Regions from separate parts of the Sphaerisporangium sp. NPDC049002 genome, predicted to be linked through region 1. Evidence: riboswitches for the same ligand, from Rfam matches in the RefSeq annotation. Region 1 holds a riboswitch; the other holds the start of a gene.
What was found. A riboswitch is a leader RNA that binds a small molecule or an ion and turns the genes downstream of it on or off. The one in region 1 is predicted to bind cobalamin.
Positions count from the first base shown of each region.

Region 2: linked by a shared signal. The riboswitch ahead of cobN (cobaltochelatase subunit CobN) and the one ahead of AB0B89_RS21605 (ABC transporter substrate-binding protein) in region 1 are both predicted to bind cobalamin.

Region 1 is NZ_JBEZFH010000109.1:10,503-23,588, reverse strand. Features, by position in the region: partial or broken gene AB0B89_RS21620 (hypothetical protein) at 1-155, opposite strand, end outside; gene AB0B89_RS21615 (ABC transporter ATP-binding protein) at 195-986, opposite strand; gene AB0B89_RS21610 (iron ABC transporter permease) at 983-1,939, opposite strand; gene AB0B89_RS21605 (ABC transporter substrate-binding protein) at 2,158-3,117, opposite strand; adenosylcobalamin (AdoCbl) riboswitch at 3,162-3,301, opposite strand; gene AB0B89_RS21600 (Gfo/Idh/MocA family oxidoreductase) at 3,364-4,206, opposite strand; gene AB0B89_RS21595 (cytochrome P450) at 4,289-5,503, opposite strand; gene AB0B89_RS21590 (phosphotriesterase-related protein) at 5,506-6,489, opposite strand; gene AB0B89_RS21585 (phytanoyl-CoA dioxygenase family protein) at 6,482-7,237, opposite strand; gene AB0B89_RS21580 (cytochrome P450) at 7,652-9,040, shown strand; gene AB0B89_RS21575 (terpene synthase family protein) at 9,091-10,020, shown strand; gene AB0B89_RS21570 (prenyltransferase/squalene oxidase repeat-containing protein) at 10,017-11,726, shown strand; gene AB0B89_RS21565 (nitrate- and nitrite sensing domain-containing protein) at 11,957-13,086, shown strand, end outside.
Region 2 is NZ_JBEZFH010000017.1:57,911-64,042, forward strand. Features, by position in the region: gene AB0B89_RS06535 (precorrin-2 C(20)-methyltransferase) at 1-736, shown strand, start outside; gene AB0B89_RS06540 (cobalt-precorrin-6A reductase) at 711-1,493, opposite strand; gene cobG (precorrin-3B synthase) at 1,546-2,979, opposite strand; cobalamin riboswitch at 2,998-3,195, shown strand; gene cobN (cobaltochelatase subunit CobN) at 3,229-6,132, shown strand, end outside.

The sequences.
Region 1 (13,086 bases):
TCCCCTACGGGAGCCTGCGCGTTCAGCACCCACTCGCCGGGGCCGATGCCGCCGCCCACCATGGCCGAGGAGATCATCCGCCACCCGGGGCCGAACTCCCACAGGAGCGACGCGAGACGGGCGCCGTCCTCGCGCCGATGGCTCAGGGACAGCATGCGGACCTCCTCAGACACCGGTCCCGGAAGCGTACAGACTCACGCGGGGCCGGGGTCCGCCGGGCGGATCAGATTGACCAGAGGACGGCCGTCGCTCCCCTGGTCGACGCGGACGTGGGCGCCGAAGTGCCGGGCGAGCAGCGGCTCGGTGAGCACCTCCTTGACCGGCCCCGAGGCGACGTGGCGCCCGTCCGCGATCAGGAGCATCGAGTCGGCGTACTGCCCGGCCAGGCTGAGGTCGTGGATGGTGGTCACCACCGTGAGCCCGTCGGCGAGGCGCAGGCGGTCGACCAGCTCCAGCACCTGCTGCTGGTGGCCGAGGTCGAGCGCGGTCGTCGGCTCGTCGAGCAGCAGCACGGGAGCCCGCTGGACGAGCGCGCGGGCGAGCACCACCCGCTGCCGTTCCCCGCCGGACAGGTGCCCGAGGGGCCGCGTCGCGAACGCCGACAGGTCCAGGCGCTCCAGCACCGAGCGGGTGACGTCCCGGTCGTCGTGGGTGTCCCTGCCGAGGTAGGAGATGTACGGCGTGCGCCCGAGCAGGGCGTACTCGAAGACGGTCAGCCCCGCCGGAAGCAGGGGACTCTGCGGCGCGTACGCCATCAGCCGGGCCCGCTGCCTCGGCTTGAGGTCGCGCGCGGGCACGCCGTCGACCAGGACCTCGCCGCGCGCCTCAAGCAGGCCCATCATGGCCCGGAGCAGGGTGGACTTGCCCGCGCCGTTCGGCCCGATGACCGCCAGCCACTCGCCGCCGCCCACCGACAGGCCGATCTCGGACAGGACCGGCCGCCCGTCCAGCGCGACCGAGAGGTCCCGCACCTCGATGGCGCTCACGCGTCCACCGACCGTGTCGCGCGCAGTACCCCGACGAAGAAGGGCGCGCCGATGAACGCGGTGACCACGCCGATCGGCAGCTCGGCGGGGGCGAGCACGGTGCGGGCGACCAGGTCGGCCAGCACCAAAAACGACGCCCCCGCCAGAAGCGACAGCGGGAGGACCACCCGGTACGACCCGCCCGCCAGCCGCCGCACGACGTGCGGCACCACGATGCCGACGAACCCGATGAGCCCGCTCACCGCGACCGCGGACGCGGTGGCCAGCGACGCCGCGCACAGGACGACGAGCCGGACGCGCCCCGCGTTGACCCCGAGGCTGACCGCCTCGTCGTCGCCGACCGACAGCACGTCCAGCAGCCGGCCGTGGGCGAGCAGGACGACCGTCGACACCAGGGCGTAGGGGGCGACGAGCCACACCTGCGTCCAGTCGCCGCCGATGCCCCCGAGGATCCACGAGTAGATGCGCTGCAACTGCTCGACGCGGAGCTGCTGCACGAAGGCCTGCAACGCGGACAGGAAGGAGGCCACCGCCACCCCGGCGAGCACCAGGGTGGCCGTGCCGCCGCCCCGGCCCGCCGTGTTGCCGAGCGCGTACGCCAGCAGCACGCCGCCGATCGCCCCGCCGAAGGCGGCGAGCGGCACCAGCCCGTCGACCTGGATCAGCACGATCATCAGGGTCGCGGTGAAGCCCGCACCGGCGGCGGCGCCGAGAAGGTAGGGATCGGCGAGCGGGTTGCGGAACACGCCCTGGTACCCGGCGCCCGCGATGGCCAGCAGGCCGCCGACCACCGCCGCCAGCACCACGCGGGGCAACCTGAGCTGGAAGACCAGCCCCCGCTCGACCGGCGACAGCCCGGAGTCCACCGAGACGAACGGCACCCGGTCGAGCAGTTCGAGCATGATGCCCTTGAGCGAGACGCCGGCCGCGCCGATCATCAGACCCGCGATCACGCAGATCACGAGCACGGCGAGGGCCGCGGCCAGCGCCGCCGGCCGCAGCCTCGCCGCGCGCGTCGTACCGGCGCCGCGCCGCCTCACGGGGCGCGACCTACCGGCGTCGCGCCGATTCACAGGGCGCGTCGTACCGGTGTCGTGCCGCTTCTCAGGGCGCGTCGTACCAGGGTCGTGCCGGTTCACGGGGCGTGTCGTTCCAGGTGTCCCATCGGGTCTCAGGCGGCGGCCTTCGTGACCGCCTCGTCAACGATCTTGACGAAGTCGACCACGCGCGGGCCCCAGCGTGAGGCGATGTCGTCGTCGAGCGTGATCACGCGGTCCTTCGCGATCGCCGACAGGCCTCCCCACCCCGGCCGTTTGGCGAGGGCCTCCTTGGACTGGCCGCAGCACTTGGTGTCGGCCAGGAAGATCAGGTCGGGGTCGGCCTTGGCGACGAACTCGCTGGAGAGCTTGGGGTACCCCCCGGCGGCCTCGGGGGCCGTGTCCGCGATGTTGGCGAGCCCGAAGAGCCCGTAGATCTGGCCGATGAACGTGCTGGACGTCACCGAGTACGGCGTGTTGTCCAGCTCGTGGAAGTAAGTGAGCTTCTTGTCCTTGGGCGCCGCGGCGACGATCTCGTCGATCTGCCGCTTCATGCCCGCGGCGAGCTCGTCGGCCTTGGCCTTGTTGCCGGTGGCGGCTCCGAGGTCGGCGATCTCGTCGTAGGTCTCGTCGAGCTTGGTGGCGGCCGGTTCGAGCAGGACCGGGATGCCGACCTTGGTCAGCGCGGCCACGATGCCGCCCGTGTCGTTGGCGAGCACGACCAGGTCGGGCTTCTTGGCGATGATCGCCTCGGCGTTGGGCTTGAAGCCGGACAGGTCCGACTTCGGGGCCTCGGCGGGGTAGGTCGACTGGTCGTCGACGGCGATGACCTGCGGTCCCGCGCCGATCGCGAACAGGCTCTCCGTGGCGCTCGGCGAGAGCGAGATGATCTGGGCGGGCTTGTGCCCGATGGTGACGGAGCCGTTGCCCGCCTGGACGGTGACGGGGAAGCCGCCGTCCTGCGAAGCGGCGGGAGCGGGGGTGGCGGCGGCGGTGGCGGTGGCGCTGCTTTCGGTGCCGGTGGACTGGCCGCATGCGGCCAGTGTCAGCGCACCCAGCAACGCGCCCGCCAAGGCCGTGCGTACGGGCCTCACGAGAGTTCCTCCTGTTGCCGGGAAATCGAGAGACCCGTGTGCTGACGGATCACCCTTTTCCACGAGGGTTGACGACGTCGGCGCGGCATGCAGGCGACCTGGCTCGACCCGAGGGGTCTCACAGTTGCGGGACAGCGCCGGACTCACACCGGACTTCGCTGCACGCTGCGCGTCAGACGAACGGTATCAACCAATGCCGCAACGGGATACGACGGGTGGAAAGCCTCACCACTCCAGACCGGCGGCTCAGGCGAGCTGCGCCTCGGCGGCGCTGATCAACTCCTGGAGGCGGAGCCCGTGGCGGGCGTCGAGGGGGTGGCCGCCGCCGCGCCGCACGGTCCGCGCGAACTCGGCGACCATGTCGGGGAAGACGTCGTAGCCGAGGTCCGCGCCGTCGAGGGTCTCGTCGCCGTGGCGGCCGAAGACGGCCACGTGCGAGGAGCCGTGCTCGACGCGGGCGGCCATGGTCAGCGACGCCTCGCTGACCGCGCCGCTCTGGTGCTCCAGCAGCAGTCCGGTCCACCCGAGCGGGTGGCCGTGGGCGCGGATGCCGACGACCGGACCGAGGGCGGCGTCGAGCATGTCGAGCATGTGCGGCCCCACGTCGAGGATGGCGCCGCGCTCCTTTCGCCACGGGGAGTCGATGGTGTACAGGGCTCCGGAGATGTTGCGGGCGTACCCGCCGAACGGCTCGATCGCGCGGACCCGTTCGAGGAACGCCTTGGTCGCGGCCGAGTAACGGAAGGTGAGCACCATCTGGGACGCCACCCCCGCCTCGCCCACGGCGTCGGCGAGGCGCTTGGCGCCGTCGAGGTCGGCCGCCAGCGGTTTCTCCAGCAGCAGCGCCTTGCCCGCCCTGGCGGCCCGCACGGCGAGCTCGGCCTGCACGCCCGGCGGCACGCAGAAGGCGACGGCCTCGCAGACCTCGAAGAGCTCCTCGACCCGCTCGTAGACCGGGGCTCCCAGCCTTGCGGCGGCCCTCGGCCTGCGCGCCCACACTCCCGCGAGCCGCGTGTGCGGCCCCGCCGCCAGCGCGGGGGCGTGTACCGCCTCCGCCCACGGCCCGGCTCCGATCAGACCTACCGCCACTGGCTCCACGGCGCTCAGCTCCCCGACGTACCGGACGATTCGCCGCGAGACTAGCCCAATCAGAACCTCGCGCGTGGGGTGATCACCATTCGACCAGAAGCGACGGCAGGCCCCGCCCGACGATGGACTTGCGGTACGCGAGCGGCTGGCCGGGCACCAGCCGCAGGCCGGGCAGCCGGCGGCCCAGCACCTCAAGGGCCGTACGGAGCTGGAGGCGCGCCAGCGCGGCCCCGACGCAGAAGTGGATGCCGTACCCGAACGTCATGTGCGCGTCGGAGTTCCCTCGCCCGAGGTCGAACTCCTCCGGCGCGGGGAAGACGGTCTCGTCGTGCGCGGCCGAGTCGGTGGAGAGCAGCACCAGCGAGCCCTCCGGGATGGTCACGCCGTGCAGCTCGATGTCGGTGAGGGCGTACCGGAAGGAGCCGAGGCTGGAGCCGTCGATGCGCATGCACTCCTCGACCGCGTTCTGGACCAGCTCGGGGGCCAGGGGCCAGGCGTCCTCACGCAGGAGCCTCAGCACGCTGTTGCCGAGCTGGTTGGGCACGGTGTCGTTGCCGCCCAGCAGGATCGTGGAGATCAGCTCGACGACCTCCCTGTGGGACAGCTCGGTTCCGATGAGCCCGGTCATCAGCGAGGTGAAGTCGTCACGCGGCTCGGCGGCGCGGGAGGCCACCAGCTTGTCGACGTAGTCCAGGTATTCGAGGAAGCTGCGCGCCAGCACGAGCTGCCGGTCGGGCGGCTGCGGCGACAGGAACAGCATGAACCAGTCCTTGACGTGCTCCTTGACGAACTCCTCGTCCTCCTCGGGCACGCCGATGAACCGGGCGCTGAGCTTGGCCGACGGCACGTGCCCGAGCTCCGCGACGAAGTCGCCCCCGCCCTGCGGCGCCACCCGGTCGAGGAGGTCCTCGTTGAGCCGCCGGAACCGCTCCTCCATCGCGGTGACAGCGCGCGGGGTGAAGGCCCGGGACACCGAACGGCGCAGCCGCGTGTGCGTGGGCGGGTCGACGTTGGCCACGAAGCTGGACAGGAAGGACCCGTGGTCGCCGAGCACCTTCCTGGTCTCGCCGGCGAGGCTCCGCGAGATCGTGAGCGACCCCTCGGAGGAGAACCGCCGCGCGTCCCCGTACGCCGCGCGCACGTCCTCGTGGCGGGTCAGGACGTACGCGTCCAGGTGCTCGCTGTGGAACACCGGCCGTTCGTGCCTGAGCCTGCGCAGGAAGTCGTACGGCGCGGCGACGTGCCAGTCGGAGGTGACGTCGAAGTCGGTGGCGGTGGCCGGTGAGGTGTTCTGCATGATCACGACCTCGGGGTGAGGATCCTGCGGGGGTTCTCGACGAGCATCTGGTGGATCTGGTCATCGGTCACGCCGCGCTTGCGCAGCTCGGGAAGGACGTCGCGGGAGATGTGCAGCAGGTGGTAGTTCGGGTGGCGCTCCCGTACGACCCGGGGGTCGAACCGGTCGTTGAAGCAGTAGGAGTCGTGCGACAGCACCATGCGGCCGGCGTGGCCGCGCGCGCACATCTCCGCCACGATGGCGACCCGGTCCTCGAACGAGCTGATCGTCTCGATGCCGAACCGGTCCATGCCGAGGAAGCTGCCCTCGGCGACCAGCTCTTCGAGATAGGCGGGGTCGGTGGAGTCGCCGGCGTGGCCGATGACGACCCGCGTCAGGTCCACGCCCTCGGAGGCCAGGAGCCGCTGCTGCTCCAGCCCGCCCCGCGAGGCGCTGTGGGAGTGGGTGGTGATCGGCGCCCCGGTCTCCAGGTGCGCCCGCGCGACGGCCCGGAAGACCCGCTCGCAGCCCGGCGTCATGCCCTGGTGGTCGGATGCGCACTTGAGGATCGCTGCCTTCACCCCGGTGCGGCCGATGCCCTCGGTGATGTCCCTGACGAAGAACTCCGCGAGCCGGTCGGGGCCGCCGAAGAGGCTGCCGGGGCCGCGGTTGCCGAAGTACGGCGGGAGGGCGTCGTAGGTGTAGAGCCCGGTGGCGACGACGATGTTGACGTCGGTCAGCTCGGCGACCCGCTGGACGGCCGGGACGTACCGGCCGAGGCCCACCACCGTCAGGTCGACCACAGTGTCGACGCCCTCGGCCTTGAGCGCGTCGAGCTTCCCCGCCGCCTCCCGCGCCCGGGTGTCGAGGTCCCATCCTTCGGGGATGTCCGGCCAGTTCCACAGGATCTCCGGGCTGAGGCCGAAGATGTGCTCGTGCATGAGCGTCGCCCCGAGTCCGGTCACCGGTCCTTTGACCGTGTGGACGGCCCCGTCCCGGTCAGGCATGGGAGACGACCGGGAACCTCGGGTGGTCGAAGGGCGCGTTGACCCGGAGGCCGAGGCCGTCGGTCTGCTTGTACGGCGTGCCGGTGTAGAGCGCGTCCGCGTCGAAGTAGGTGACCGTGAACGACAGGCGCGGGGTGTCCCCGCGGTTGGCCCCCGCGCCGTGCACGGTCAGCGCGTGGTGGACGGTCGCGTCGCCGGCCCGCAGGTCCAGGGGAGGCGACAGCTCCAGCGCTTTGAGCCACGGGTGCTGGGTGAGCTGGTCGTCGCCGTCGCGGGTGAAGCTCCGTCCGAGGACGCCGTGCCGGTGGGAGCCGTTGTAGAACCGCAGGCTGCCCATCTCGGCGGGGACGTCGGCGAGCGCCAGCCAGACGGTCAGCATCGCCGAGCGGTCCATCGGCATCCAGGGGAAGTCCTGGTGGAACTCGGTCGCGCCGTGCCCGCCGTCGCCAGGTTCCTTGATCAGCAGGTTCGTCACCTGGACGCGCACGCCCCTGACGCCGTGCAGCAGCCGGGTGGCGCACCGGCCCATCGCGGCGTCGAAGGCCAGGTCGTGGAAGGCCTCGTCGGACTCGGCGACGTCCCTGGACTGGCCGAACGCCTGGTCGACCAGGGTGGCGCGCTCGCGCGAGCGGACGCGCAGGTGACCGAGCGCCCGCTCGCGCAGTCCGTCCACCAGGGCGGGATCCACGAGCCGCGGCAGCCGTACCCAGCCGTTCTCCTTGAAGGATTCGACCTCATGATCGGTCACGTCGCGGACCGGAGCATTGGTGGCCATTGCCCCAGTTTCGAACCAACCCCACCCCTAAAGCAAGCGCTTGGTAGCGGTAGGTCGTCCCCTGGCGGCCGGAACCTCTTGCGACCAAGACCACTTAAGTCGTCGGCCCGGCCCGGCATCGCCGCCGCACAGCCCCCTGTCATCGGCGCGGACCCGTGTCCGAAACTGATCATTGAGCCGGGTCCCGGTGATTTGTCTGACCGAAAATCTTGCTCCTGGTCAGATTATCGTGGTAGATCATTCACCACGTGGCATTTGCCATGACAGTAGCCGCTTGTCTCGTTTGCGGCCCTTGTGACACGCGGCGTTTCCAGATCGGCGCCCCCAACGAAGGGCGTCCCGCCACGCCGCGTGGTTCCGGGTGGCTCAAGGTTGGAGATCGTGGAGATGCCGGTCGATATCGGCGCCGGGCAGGCCCGGCGGACCAGACGGGGCCCCCTCTCCCGGGTGATGCCGAAGATCGCGCGCGATCCCGTCAACGGCCTCGCGGAGATCGGGATGCGGGCCGGCGGAGAGGTCGTACGGCTGAAGCTCGGCCTGTTCCGGCCGTATCTGGTGACCCACCCGGACCACGTCCAGCACGTGCTGCGCGGCAACTGGACCAACTACACCCGCCAGGGCATGTTCTGGCGGCCGTTGAACCGCCTGCTCGGAGCCGGCATCCTCGGCGACGGCCCCTCCTGGGAGTCCAGCAGGAAGATCCTCCAGGCGCTGTTCACGGCCAAGTACATCGCCTCGCTGGCCGGCGTGGTCGCCAAGACGGTCGACGAGCGGGTCGCCGAGCTGGAGGAGCACGCCCGGTCGGGGAGCCCGGTCGACGCCGCGCACGAGATGGCCGCCATCGTCAACCAGAGCACCGTCAGGGTCCTGTTCGGGGACAGGATCTCCCGGCGGGACAGCGAGCGGCTGATGTCCGCCTACCACACGGCCGACGCGGCGGTCACGTTCCGGCTGCTCATGCCTTTCATGCCGTACTCGCTCCGCATGCCGGGCGACCGGGCCTTCATGGACGCGGTCGGCGCCGTCGACGACGTGGTGTTCCCGGTGATCCGGCAGGCCAAGGAGCGGCCGGGGACCGGCGAGGGCCTCGACGTCGTCTCCGCGCTGTGCCGCGCGCGCGGCCCCGGCGGGGAGGAACGGGACGACCGGCAGATCCGCGACGACCTGGTCAGCGTGTACGCGGCGGCGTCGGAGACGACGGCGACCACGCTGACGTGGCTGTGGCCGGACCTGGATGCCCACCCGGAGGTCGCCGCCAGGCTGTACGCCGAGATCGACCGCGTGGTCGGCACGGGCCCCGTGCTGCCCTCGCACGTGCCGGAGCTGCGCTACACCAAGATGGTCCTCCAGGAAGTGATGCGCCTGCACCCGGCGGGCTGGCTGTTCCCCCGCATGGCCGTGCGGGACGAGATCGTCGGCGGCGTGCGCGTGAGGGCCGGCTCGATGGTGCTGATCAGCCCGTACGCCACGCACCGGCTTGAGGAGTTCTGGGACCGGCCGCTGGAGTTCGACCCCGAGCGGTTCTCGCCGGACGACCAGCGGCGGCGGCACCGTTACGCCTACTTCCCCTTCGGCGGCGGCGCGCACCAGTGCCTCGGCCAGCACCTTTTCTACATGGACGCGCCGCTCATGGTCGCCTCCATCGTGAGCCGGTTCCGTCCGGCGCTGCTCGGCCGTGGGCCGTTCACACCCGCGCCCACGGCGTTGCTGCGCCCCCGGGGGAAGGTCGAGCTGCGGCTCCTTCCCGTCGAGTACGCCGCGCGAGGCTCGCGGTGACGGACGACGACGCGAGACTCCCAGTGACAGACGACGACACCGGACTCCCAGTGACAGACGACGACGCGAGACCCCCGATGACAGGCGGCGACGCGAGCGGCCGTACCCCCGGCCAGGGCCGGTGGCCGGGGGCGACGGACTCGGGAACCATCTGCGCCGTGGCCGGGCGGTCGCAGCGGGACATGCAGGAGTGGCTGGCCGCCTATCCCGAGCTGTTCCCTGCCCGGCCGTTCGACGCCGCGCTGTCGAGCACGCTGTCGATGGCCATGGCGTTCAGCGGTCCGTGGTTCACAGCCGAGCAGCTGCGGATGGCGAACAAGGTGTGCCTGTGGGCCTTCGCCCTCGACTGGCTCGTGGACTACGTCGCCACCTCGACGGAGGAGGTGGAGGCCATCGCCCGCCGGTGCCTCGCGGTCGCCGGCGGCGCCGAGCCGGTGCCCGGGGACGAGCTCACCCGCTTCCTCGCCGACATCCGCGCGGAGCTGGCGGCGGCGCCCGCGTTCGCCGTGCTCGGCCCGGTCTGGCGCGATGAGCTCCAGCGCATGCTGGACGCGATGAGCCGCGAGCGCGGGTGGCGAAGCTCCGGCGTCACGCCCTCGCTGGAGGAGTACCTGGACAACGCCGACAACCTCGGCTTCTCCTTCGCCTTCGCGTCCCATCTGATCCACACCGGCGGACCCTCCGATCCGGACGACCTGACGGGCGTCCGCGAGGCCAGTTGGGCGGTGCAGCGGGTGATCCGCCTGCTCAACGACCTCGGGACGTACGAGAGGGACCTGAAGTGGGGCGACCTCAACGCCCTGCTGCTCGGCGTGACCCGCGAGGAGGTCGACCGGCACGTCTCCCTGCTGGCCGAGCGGAGCCGGAAGCTGATCGGCCCTCTGCACGAGAGCCATCCGCACATCGCCGGCTATCTGGAACGCCAGATGGACTTCTGCGCGGGCTTCTACCGACTCGCCGACTACTGGGGAACGATTTGAGCGTCCACGACTTCGTCTCCGCGCCCGCCCGTGCGTTCACGCTCCACATGGCGAGCAGGTTCCAGACGGCGGATACCGCCTCCACCGGCACGGTCGAGGTGATGGCCGAGGCCCGCGCGCTGGTGGCCGGGCTCCTGGCGCGGCCGTGGGGGAACGCCTCCCCGTCGGTGTACGAGACCGGGCGGCTGGTGTCCCTGGTCCCCTGGCTCGCCGGGCACAGTGAGCGGCTCGCGTACCTGGTGGCGGCCCAGCGGCCGGGCGGCGCCTGGGGCCCGCACAACGACTACGCCCTGGTCCCTACGCTGAGCGCTACCGAATCCCTGCTGGCGGAGCTGGCGCGGGGCTCCGGCGACCCCGGCGGCCTGGCCGAGGCGGCGGGCCGGGGACTGCACGCCTTGTACCGCTGGTCACGGCGGGACTACGGCTCGCCGCTTCCCGACATGCCGGCGATCGAGCTCATCGTCCCGTCGCTGATCGCGTCGGTCAACCGCCATCTTCGCAACCTCAAAGACGCACCGCTGGACGGACTGCGCACGTGGGCGGGGGTGCCGCCCCTCCCCCTTCCGGCCGGCATGGACCAGACCAGGCTGGAGATGATCCGGGCGCGCCTGCGGTCGGGCGCCCCGCTTCCCGAGAAGCTGACGCACGCCCTGGAGGTGGCGGGCGACGCGGTGTTCCAGGCTCCCGGCGTCCGCCCGACGGCGGCGGGGACCGTCGGAGCGTCCCCGGCGGCCACCGCCGCGTGGCTCGGCGACCTCGGAGCGCGCGAACCCGGCCACCCGGCGCGGCTGCACCTCCAGACGGCGGCGGCTCAGCACGGCGGGCCCGTGTCGTGCGCCGTCCCCATCACCGTGTTCGAGCGCGGCTGGGTGCTGAGCTGGCTGGCGCGCGCCGGGATCCCCGTCACCGTCCCGGAAGAGCTGATGGCGAGCCTGGGCGAGGGGCTCGGCCCCGGCGGCGTGGCCGCGGGCCCTGGGCTGCCTGCGGACGCGGACACCACCTCGGTGGCGCTGTACGCGCTGGCGCTGCTCGGCGCCCCGCGCGAGCCCGACAGCCTGCTGAACTACCACACGGGCACGCACTTTTGCACGTGGCAGGGCGAGCAGGGCTTCTCCACCACGGTCAACGCCCACGTGCTCGACGCCTTCGGCCAGTACGTCGCCACCCGCCCCGGCGCGCGGGCGCGGTACGGCGAGCCGATGGACCGGCTCGCGGGCTGGCTGCGCGGGCGGCAGAATCCCGACGGGAGCTGGTCGGACCGCTGGCACGCCTCGCCGTACTACGCGACGGCCTGCTGCGCGCTGGCGCTCGGCGAGTTCGGCGGCGCGGCCTCGGAGCAGGCCGTACGGCGAGCGGTGCGCTGGGTGCTGTCGACGCAGCGCGCGGACGGGTCATGGGGCCTGTGGCGCGGCACGGCGGAGGAGACCGCGTACGCGATGCACCTGCTGCTGATGACGGGCCCGCCGTACGAGCAGGCGGAGCGGCAGGCCGCCAGGGGGTACGCGTACCTCCTGCGCTCGACCTGGCCGGGCGGTTCCGGCGACCCCGGGGCGCCGGGGTGGGAACAGGCGGAAGAGCACCCGCCGATGTGGCACGACAAGGACCTCTACCTGCCGGTGGCGATCGTCAGGGCGGCCATCCTCGGGGCGCTGCACCTCGCGCAGCGTAACCCGACGTCGGACCGCAACCATGTCACCGGAGCATGAGACCTCGCATATCCGACAAACGTGAGAGAGAATGATAAAGCAGAATCACTGACTGGATATCTTTACATGATTGACATGCAACTGTCGGTATCCCATTTCGCATCATGCTAGGGTTCCCGAGTATGATCCGGTGAAATACCGTCCTACCACGCGATACGGCGCCATATAGCGACATAGGGTTATTAGCCGAACCGTGATGTGGGTTCCTGACTTTCGCCAGGGATGGAGTTATGCGCAACCGCAACTCGCGTGTTCGGACCAAGGTCACGGCGCTGATCGTGTCGCTTGTCGCCCTGTGGGGGTTCGCCGCCTGGGTGACCCTGCGTGAGGGACTCAACGTCCTGTGGGTGCAGACCCTCGACGCGGGTGTGGCCCAGCCGAGCGAGCGACTGAGGGTGGAGCTCCAGCGCGAGCGCCGGCTCACCGTGGTCCTTCTGGGCGACCCCACCTCCAGCCGACAGCGCGAGGCCCTGGCCGCCCAGCGTTCCAGGACCGAGGCGGCGAGCGTCGACTTCCGCCGCGAGGCCACCGGCAGCGGCGTGCGCCAGGCGGCCGGTGACGCGCTGAACCGCCGGATCGACGAGGCGTACAGGGAACTGCAGATCCTCGGGCCCCTCCGCAAGCAGGTCGACGCCGGTCAGACCGACCGCGTCAGCGCCTCCGCGACGATCACCCAGGTCATCGACTCCATGTACCGCGTCTACGACTCGATGGCCACGCTGGACGACGCCGGGTTCGCCAAGGACACCCGCACCTTCGTCGAGCTGAGCCGGGCGGTGGAGCTCCTCGCGCAGGAGGACGCCCTGGTCGCCGGCGCGCTGGCGGCCGGCGGCCTGAGCGGGACGGAGCACTCGCGGTTCGCCCAGGCCGTGGGCGCCCAGCGGTTCCTCATGGCACGGACGGCGGCCGAACTGCCCCCGGCCGACCAGGTCTCCTACGACCAGATGGTGAAGAGCGAGCCGTACAACCGGCTCCGCCGCCTTGAGGACCAGCTCATCGAGACGGGGCAGCCGGAGCTGGCCTCCATCGACGGCGAGCGCTGGAAGTCGGCCACAGGAGCGGTCCTCTCGCGCCTCGACAAGCTCGTTGCCGACGGCGGCCACGCGCTCGTCGAGCGCGCGCGGCCCATCGCCATCGGCGTCGTCGTACGGCTGGCGCTCGCCGGCGGCCTCGGCCTGCTGGCGGTCATCGCGTCCATCGTCCTGTCCATCACCACCGCACGCGCCCTCGTACGGCGGCTGGAGGAGCTGCGGACCGCCGCCCTGGAGCTCGCCGCCCGGCGGCTGCCCGGCGTCGTCGAGCGCCTCGGCCGGGGCGACGACGTGGACGTGGCCACCGAGGCGCCGCCGCTCTCGGTCGG
Region 2 (6,132 bases), on a different contig from region 1:
AGTCGTCGTGGTGGGGCTCGGCCCTGCGGGCCGCCACTGGCTGACTCCGGAGGCCCAGGACGCTCTGGCGACCGCCGACGAGCTCGTCGGTTACGGCCCCTACCTGGACCGGGTGGCTCCCAACCCCCGCCAGCGCCGGCACCCGACCGACAACCGCGTCGAGGCCGAGCGGGCGGCGCACGCGCTGGAGCTGGCGAAGGCGGGCTCCCGCGTCGCGGTGGTCTCCTCGGGTGACCCCGGAGTGTTCGCGATGGCAGCCGCCGTGCTGGAGGTGGCGTGCGAGCCGAGGTTCGCCGGGGTGCCGGTGCGCGTGGTGCCGGGCCTGACGGCCGCGCACGCGGTGGCCGCTCGGGCCGGTGCTCCACTCGGTCACGACTACTGCGTGCTCTCCCTGTCCGACCAGCTCAAGCCGTGGGACGTCATCGCCGGGCGCGTCACGGCCGCGGCACGCGCCGACCTGGTGCTGGCGATCTACAACCCGGCGTCGCGCAGCCGTACGTGGCAGGTGGCCGCGGCGCGGGACCTCCTGCTGGAGCACCGCGCCCCGGACACGCCCGTGGTCGTCGGGCGGGACGTCGGCGGCCCTGCGGAGAGCCTGCGCGTCACCACCCTCGCCAAGCTGGACCCGGCCGGCGTCGACATGCGCTGCCTGCTGGTCATCGGCTCCTCGACGACCCGCACGGTGTACCGGAACGGCCGCCCCGTCGTCTTCACCCCCCGCCGCTACCCCGCCTGAACGGCGCTGCCCGCCCCGGAGCCCAGCGACTCACGAGGCCATGGAGCCAGGTGAGGGCCTCTTCCGTGGTCTCCACAGCGGGGATCCGGGGGAGGGGCGGGCGGCGTACGACGACGACGGGGAGGCCGAGTTCGCGTGCGGCCGACAGCTTGGCCATGGTCATCGTTCCGCCGCTGTCCTTGGTGACCAGCACGTCGACGCGGTGCCGGCGCATCAGCGCCCGCTCGCCGTCCAGCGTGTACGGACCCCGGTCGCGCAGGAGGCGGCAGTGGCGAGGAAGCGGCGGATCGGGTGGATCGACCGTGCGGATCAGGAACCACAGGTCGTCCAGGCCGGCGAAGACCGGCAGGCCCTGGCGTCCGGTGGTGAGGAAGACCCGCCTTCCGAGCCCTGGCAGCGACGCCGCGGCTTCCGGCAGGGACGACGTCCAGTGCCAGTCGTCTGCGGCCTCCTGCCGCCATCCTGGCCGCCGCAGCACGAGCAGGGGGACCTCCGCCGCCGCGGTTGCGCGTACGGCCGAGGCGGTGATCCGTTCGGCGAACGGGTGGGTGGCGTCGACCACGGCCCTGATGCCCTGTTCGCGCAGCCAGTCGGCCAGGCGTTCTGGCCCGCCGAACCCCCCGACGCGCACCTCGCCCTCAGGAAGGCGGGGATCGGTCACACGGCCCGCGAGCGAGGAGATCACGCGGACCTCGGGACGGGCCGCCAGCGCCGCCGCCAGCGCCCGCGCCTCACCCGTCCCCCCGAGAACGAGCACGCCTGACCTCACCAGACGCCCCTGTCCACGGACACGAACCCGGATCCCTCCATCACGCCCCGGACCGTCTGGACGTGCCGGCCACCTGGCGGGCCGCGGTGACCGCGGCCGTCGTCTCCTCGATGTCCTCGCAGTGCAGGCTCCGGCCGCCGGCGTCGACACGGTAGCCGTCGCCGGTGGCCACCACGAGTACGGCCTGCCCGGCGGGCCGTCCGCACCGGCGCTCGCACCCGGCCCAGTGCACGCGAAGCACACCGGCGCCCGGCGCGCGGGCGGTGGTCGCCTGGATGTGCGCGATCGACGCGGCGTCCGCCTGGACATCGGAGAGTGACTTCGCGCAGCCGGGTCGTCCGGTGCAGGCCGTGACCCCGGTCCACGGGGAGGCGGGATCGGTGACCAGGCCGGTGGCCGCGAGCCTGGACAGCCATGACTCCGCGTCCGCTCCGCTGACGCCGGGCACGACGGCGCCACGCCATGGCGTCAGCCGGATCTCGCCGTCGCCCGCCTGCGCCGCCGTCGCCAGTGCTCGCGCCTGGGCGCCGGTCAGCCGGCCGAGCGGCGGCATGACGACGAGCGCGACCCGGGGGACGGCCCTCTCCCCGGGCCCGGGTACGGCCCCCCGCGCGGGCCGGTGTACCAGGCCGAGCGGCGGCGAAGACGGCACGTCCGGGGAGACCACCGGCACGGGGCCGTGCTCCCCGGACCCGGTGGGGCCGTCGGCGTGGGCGGGCGTCCCGACGCGGGCGGAGCCGCCGAGGTGGGTGGCGATCCTCGCCGGGCCGTCGTCGAGTTCGGCCATGCGCCAGGCCGTCGAGTTCTGGGCGGTTCGTTCGGCGAGGAAGGCCTCAGCCGCCGCCATCATCGCGGATACCGCCTGTGTCGGGGCGAGGCGTACTCCGTGGTCCTCTCCCGCCAGGAGGAGCGCCCCCTCGACCGGCTCTCCGCCGGCCGGCGCGGGGATCGGGACGAAGGTGAGGTCGGCCTTGAGGGCGGGCAGGTCGCCTCTGCCGTCGTCCAGGGCGAACAGGAACCGGCCGGGCAGTCCCGCGAGGGCCGGGCGGGAGCACAGCGCCTCGTCCAGTTCGCGTACGAGCGGTGCCACCTCGATCAGGCCGCGACCGTCGAGCCCGGCCATGGGGGAGGCCAGGATGTTCCGCACACGTTCATGGGTCGCGGAGGGGAGCAGCCCCGCGGCGGCCATCCTCGCGGCGAACGCGGTCTCCCCCTCGGCGTTCAGCCCTCGTACCTGCACGTTGGCACGGGAGGTCAGCTCGACCACCCCGGAGCCGAGGGACGTGGCGGCGGCGCCCAGCTCGCGCAACTGGGCGGCGGTGAGGACGCCACCCGGCACCCGGATACGGGCGACGGCACCGTCCGCGGCCGGATGCGTCTGCAACGCACCGGGACAGGCGTCCACCCGCGACCTGTCCGGGGGTTTCCGGACGTGGAATCGCGACGAGGACTCCGGAAAGTCGACGACAGACACGTTGAGGATGTTAACCCGACTTCTCGCAATAAGTCGGACTCCGTGATCTGATAGGGGAGCGACGGCACAAGGAGGAAGCCGGTGTGAATCCGGCGCGGTCCCGCCACTGTCACCGGGGAGCGAACCCCATCCAAGGCCACGGCCCGGCAACGGGCGGGAAGGCCGGGGTGAGCGTCGATCCGGAAGCCAGGAGACTCCAGGCCGTGTGGACCCACGACCCGGGGCGCGGACCCCGAGTGAGGATGTGCCGTGCGCCATCTCCCCGTACTTCTGCTGTCGACCTCCGACACCGACCTGCTGAGCGCACGCGCGAGCGGCGCCCCGTACCGCCTGGACAACCCGGCGCGGCTCGCCGTCGAGGACCTCTCCCCGCTGCTCGACGACGTGGAGCTGGTCGTCGTCCGCCTGCTCGGCGGGCGGCGGGTATGGGAGGAGGGGCTGGACATGCTGCTGGCGGGGCCCCGCCCCGTCATCGTGCTCGGAGGCGAGCAGGCTCCCGACGCCGAGTTGATGGAGCTGTCCACCGTCCCCGGTGGAGTGTGCGCCGAGGCGCACGCCTATCTGGCGCACGGTGGCCCGGCCAATCTGGCCGAGCTGTACAGGTTCGTGTCCGACACCGTGCTGCTCACCGGGCACGGCTTCGCGGCCCCCGCGCCCACGCCAAGCTGGGGCGTCCTTGAGAGGACCGACGGCGCCGAAGGTGAGGGGCGGCCGGTCGTGGGGGTTCTGTACTACCGGGCTCATCATGTCGCGGGGAACACCGGGTTCGTCGAGGCGTTGTGCGGCGCGATCGAGGACGCCGGAGGCCGGGCGCTGCCCGTGTACTGCGCGTCGTTGCGCACCGCGGAGCCCGGCCTGATGGAGGTTCTCGGCGGCGTGGACGCGCTGGTCGTCACCGTGCTGGCGGCGGGCGGCACCCGTCCCGCCACCGCCTCGGCGGGCGGCGACGACGAGGCCTGGGACGTGGGGGCGCTCGCCCGGCTCGACGTCCCGATCATCCAGGGCCTGTGCCTGACGGGAGACCGGGAGACCTGGGCGGCGAGCGACGACGGGCTGTCCCCGCTGGACGCCGCCTCGCAGGTGGCCATCCCGGAGTTCGACGGGCGGATCATCACCGTGCCGTTCTCCTTCAAGGAGGTCGACGAGGAGGGCCTGACCGTCTACGTGGCGGACCCCGAGCGCGCGGCCCGGGTCGCCGGCATCGCCGTACGGCACGCCGCGCTGCGGCAAGTGCCCCCGGGGGACAGGCGGATCGCGGTCATGCTGTCGGCCTACCCCACCAAGCACGCGCGGATCGGCAACGCCGTGGGCCTGGACACACCCGCCAGCGTGGTCCGCCTGCTGGCCGCCATGCGCGCGAGCGGGTACGACATCGGGCCCGAGGGCGAGGGCGGCCTGCCGGGCGTGGACGGGCAGGACGGCGACGCGCTCGTCCACGCGCTCATCGCCGCGGGCGGCCAGGACCAGGACTGGCTCACCGAGGAGCAGCTCTCCGGCAACCCCGTGCGCGTCTCCGCCGCGCGTTACCGGGCCTGGTACTACACGCTTCCCGAGGACCTCCGCGCGGGGATGGAGCGGCACTGGGGACCGCCGCCCGGCGAGCTGTTCGTCGACCGTTCGCGCGACCCCGAGGGGGAGATCGTGCTGGCGGCCCTGCGCGCCGGCAACGTCGTGGTGATGGTCCAGCCGCCGCGTGGGTTCGGCGAGAACCCCATCGCGATCTACCACGACCCCGACCTGCCGCCCAGCCACCACTACCTGGCCGCCTACCGCTGGCTCCAGGACGGGTTCGGCGCGCACGCGGTGGTACACGTCGGCAAGCACGGCAACCTGGAGTGGCTGCCGGGCAAGTCCGCCGGGATGTCCGCCTCCTGCGGGCCGGACGCCGCGCTCGGCGACCTGCCGCTGATCTACCCGTTCCTCGTGAACGACCCCGGCGAGGGGACCCAGGCCAAGCGCCGCGCCCACGCCACCCTGGTCGACCACCTGGTGCCGCCCATGGCCCGCGCCGACACCTACGGCGACATGGCGCGTCTGGAGCAGCTTCTCGACGAGCACGCCTCCATCGCCGCGATGGACCCCGCCAAGCTCCCCGCGATCCGCGCCCAGATCTGGACCCTCATCCAGGCCGCCCGGCTCGACCACGATCTCGGGCTGGACGACAGGCCGCACGACGCGGAGTTCGACGACTTCCTGCTGCACGTCGACGGCTGGCTGTGCGAGGTCAAGGACGTGCAGATCCGCGACGGCCTGCACGTGCTGGGTCAGGCGCCCGTGGGCCGGGCCCGCGAGGACCTCGTGCTGGCGATGCTGCGCGCCCGGCAGATGTGGGCCGGGGCCGAGGCGCTACCCGGGCTGCGCGAGGCCCTCGGCCTGGCGGAGGACGGCAGCGCCGCGCGGGCCGACACCGACCGGGCCGAGACGGTCGCGGCGGCGCTCGTCCACGGCATGGAGGAGCGCGGCTGGGATCCCGGCGCGGTGGAGGAGGTCTGCGCGGCCGTACCGCCGGTGGCCGGGGAGGCGGCGGGGGTGGCCGTACCGCCGATGGCCGGGCGGATCCTGCGCTTCGCGGCCACCGAGATCGTTCCGCGGCTGGCGAGGACCAGCGACGAGATCGGCGCCGTGCTGCACGCGCTCGACGGAGGGTACGTGCCGGCGGGGCCGAGCGGGTCGCCGCTGCGCGGGCTGATCAACGTGCTGCCCACCGGCCGGAACTTCTACTCGGTCGACCCCAAGGCCGTGCCGAGCCGCCTTGCCTGGGAGACGGGGCAGGCCATGGCCGACTCGCTGCTCGCACGCTACCGCGCCGACACCGGCGACTGGCCGCGCTCGGTGGGCCTGTCGATCTGGGGGACCAGCGCCATGCGCACCTCCGGTGACGACGTGGCCGAGGTGCTCGCGCTCCTCGGCGTACGACCGGTGTGGGACGAGGCGTCCCGCCGGGTCACCGGCCTCGCGCCGATCCCCCACGAGGAGCTGGGCCGCCCCCGCGTGGACGTCACCGTCAGGATCAGCGGCTTCTTCCGCGACGCGTTCCCCCACGTCGTCGTGATGCTGGACGACGCGGTGCGGCTGGTCGCCGGGCTGGAGGAGCCGGAGGAGGTCAACTTCGTACGGGCGCACGTGGTGGCCGACCGCGCGGAACACGGCGAC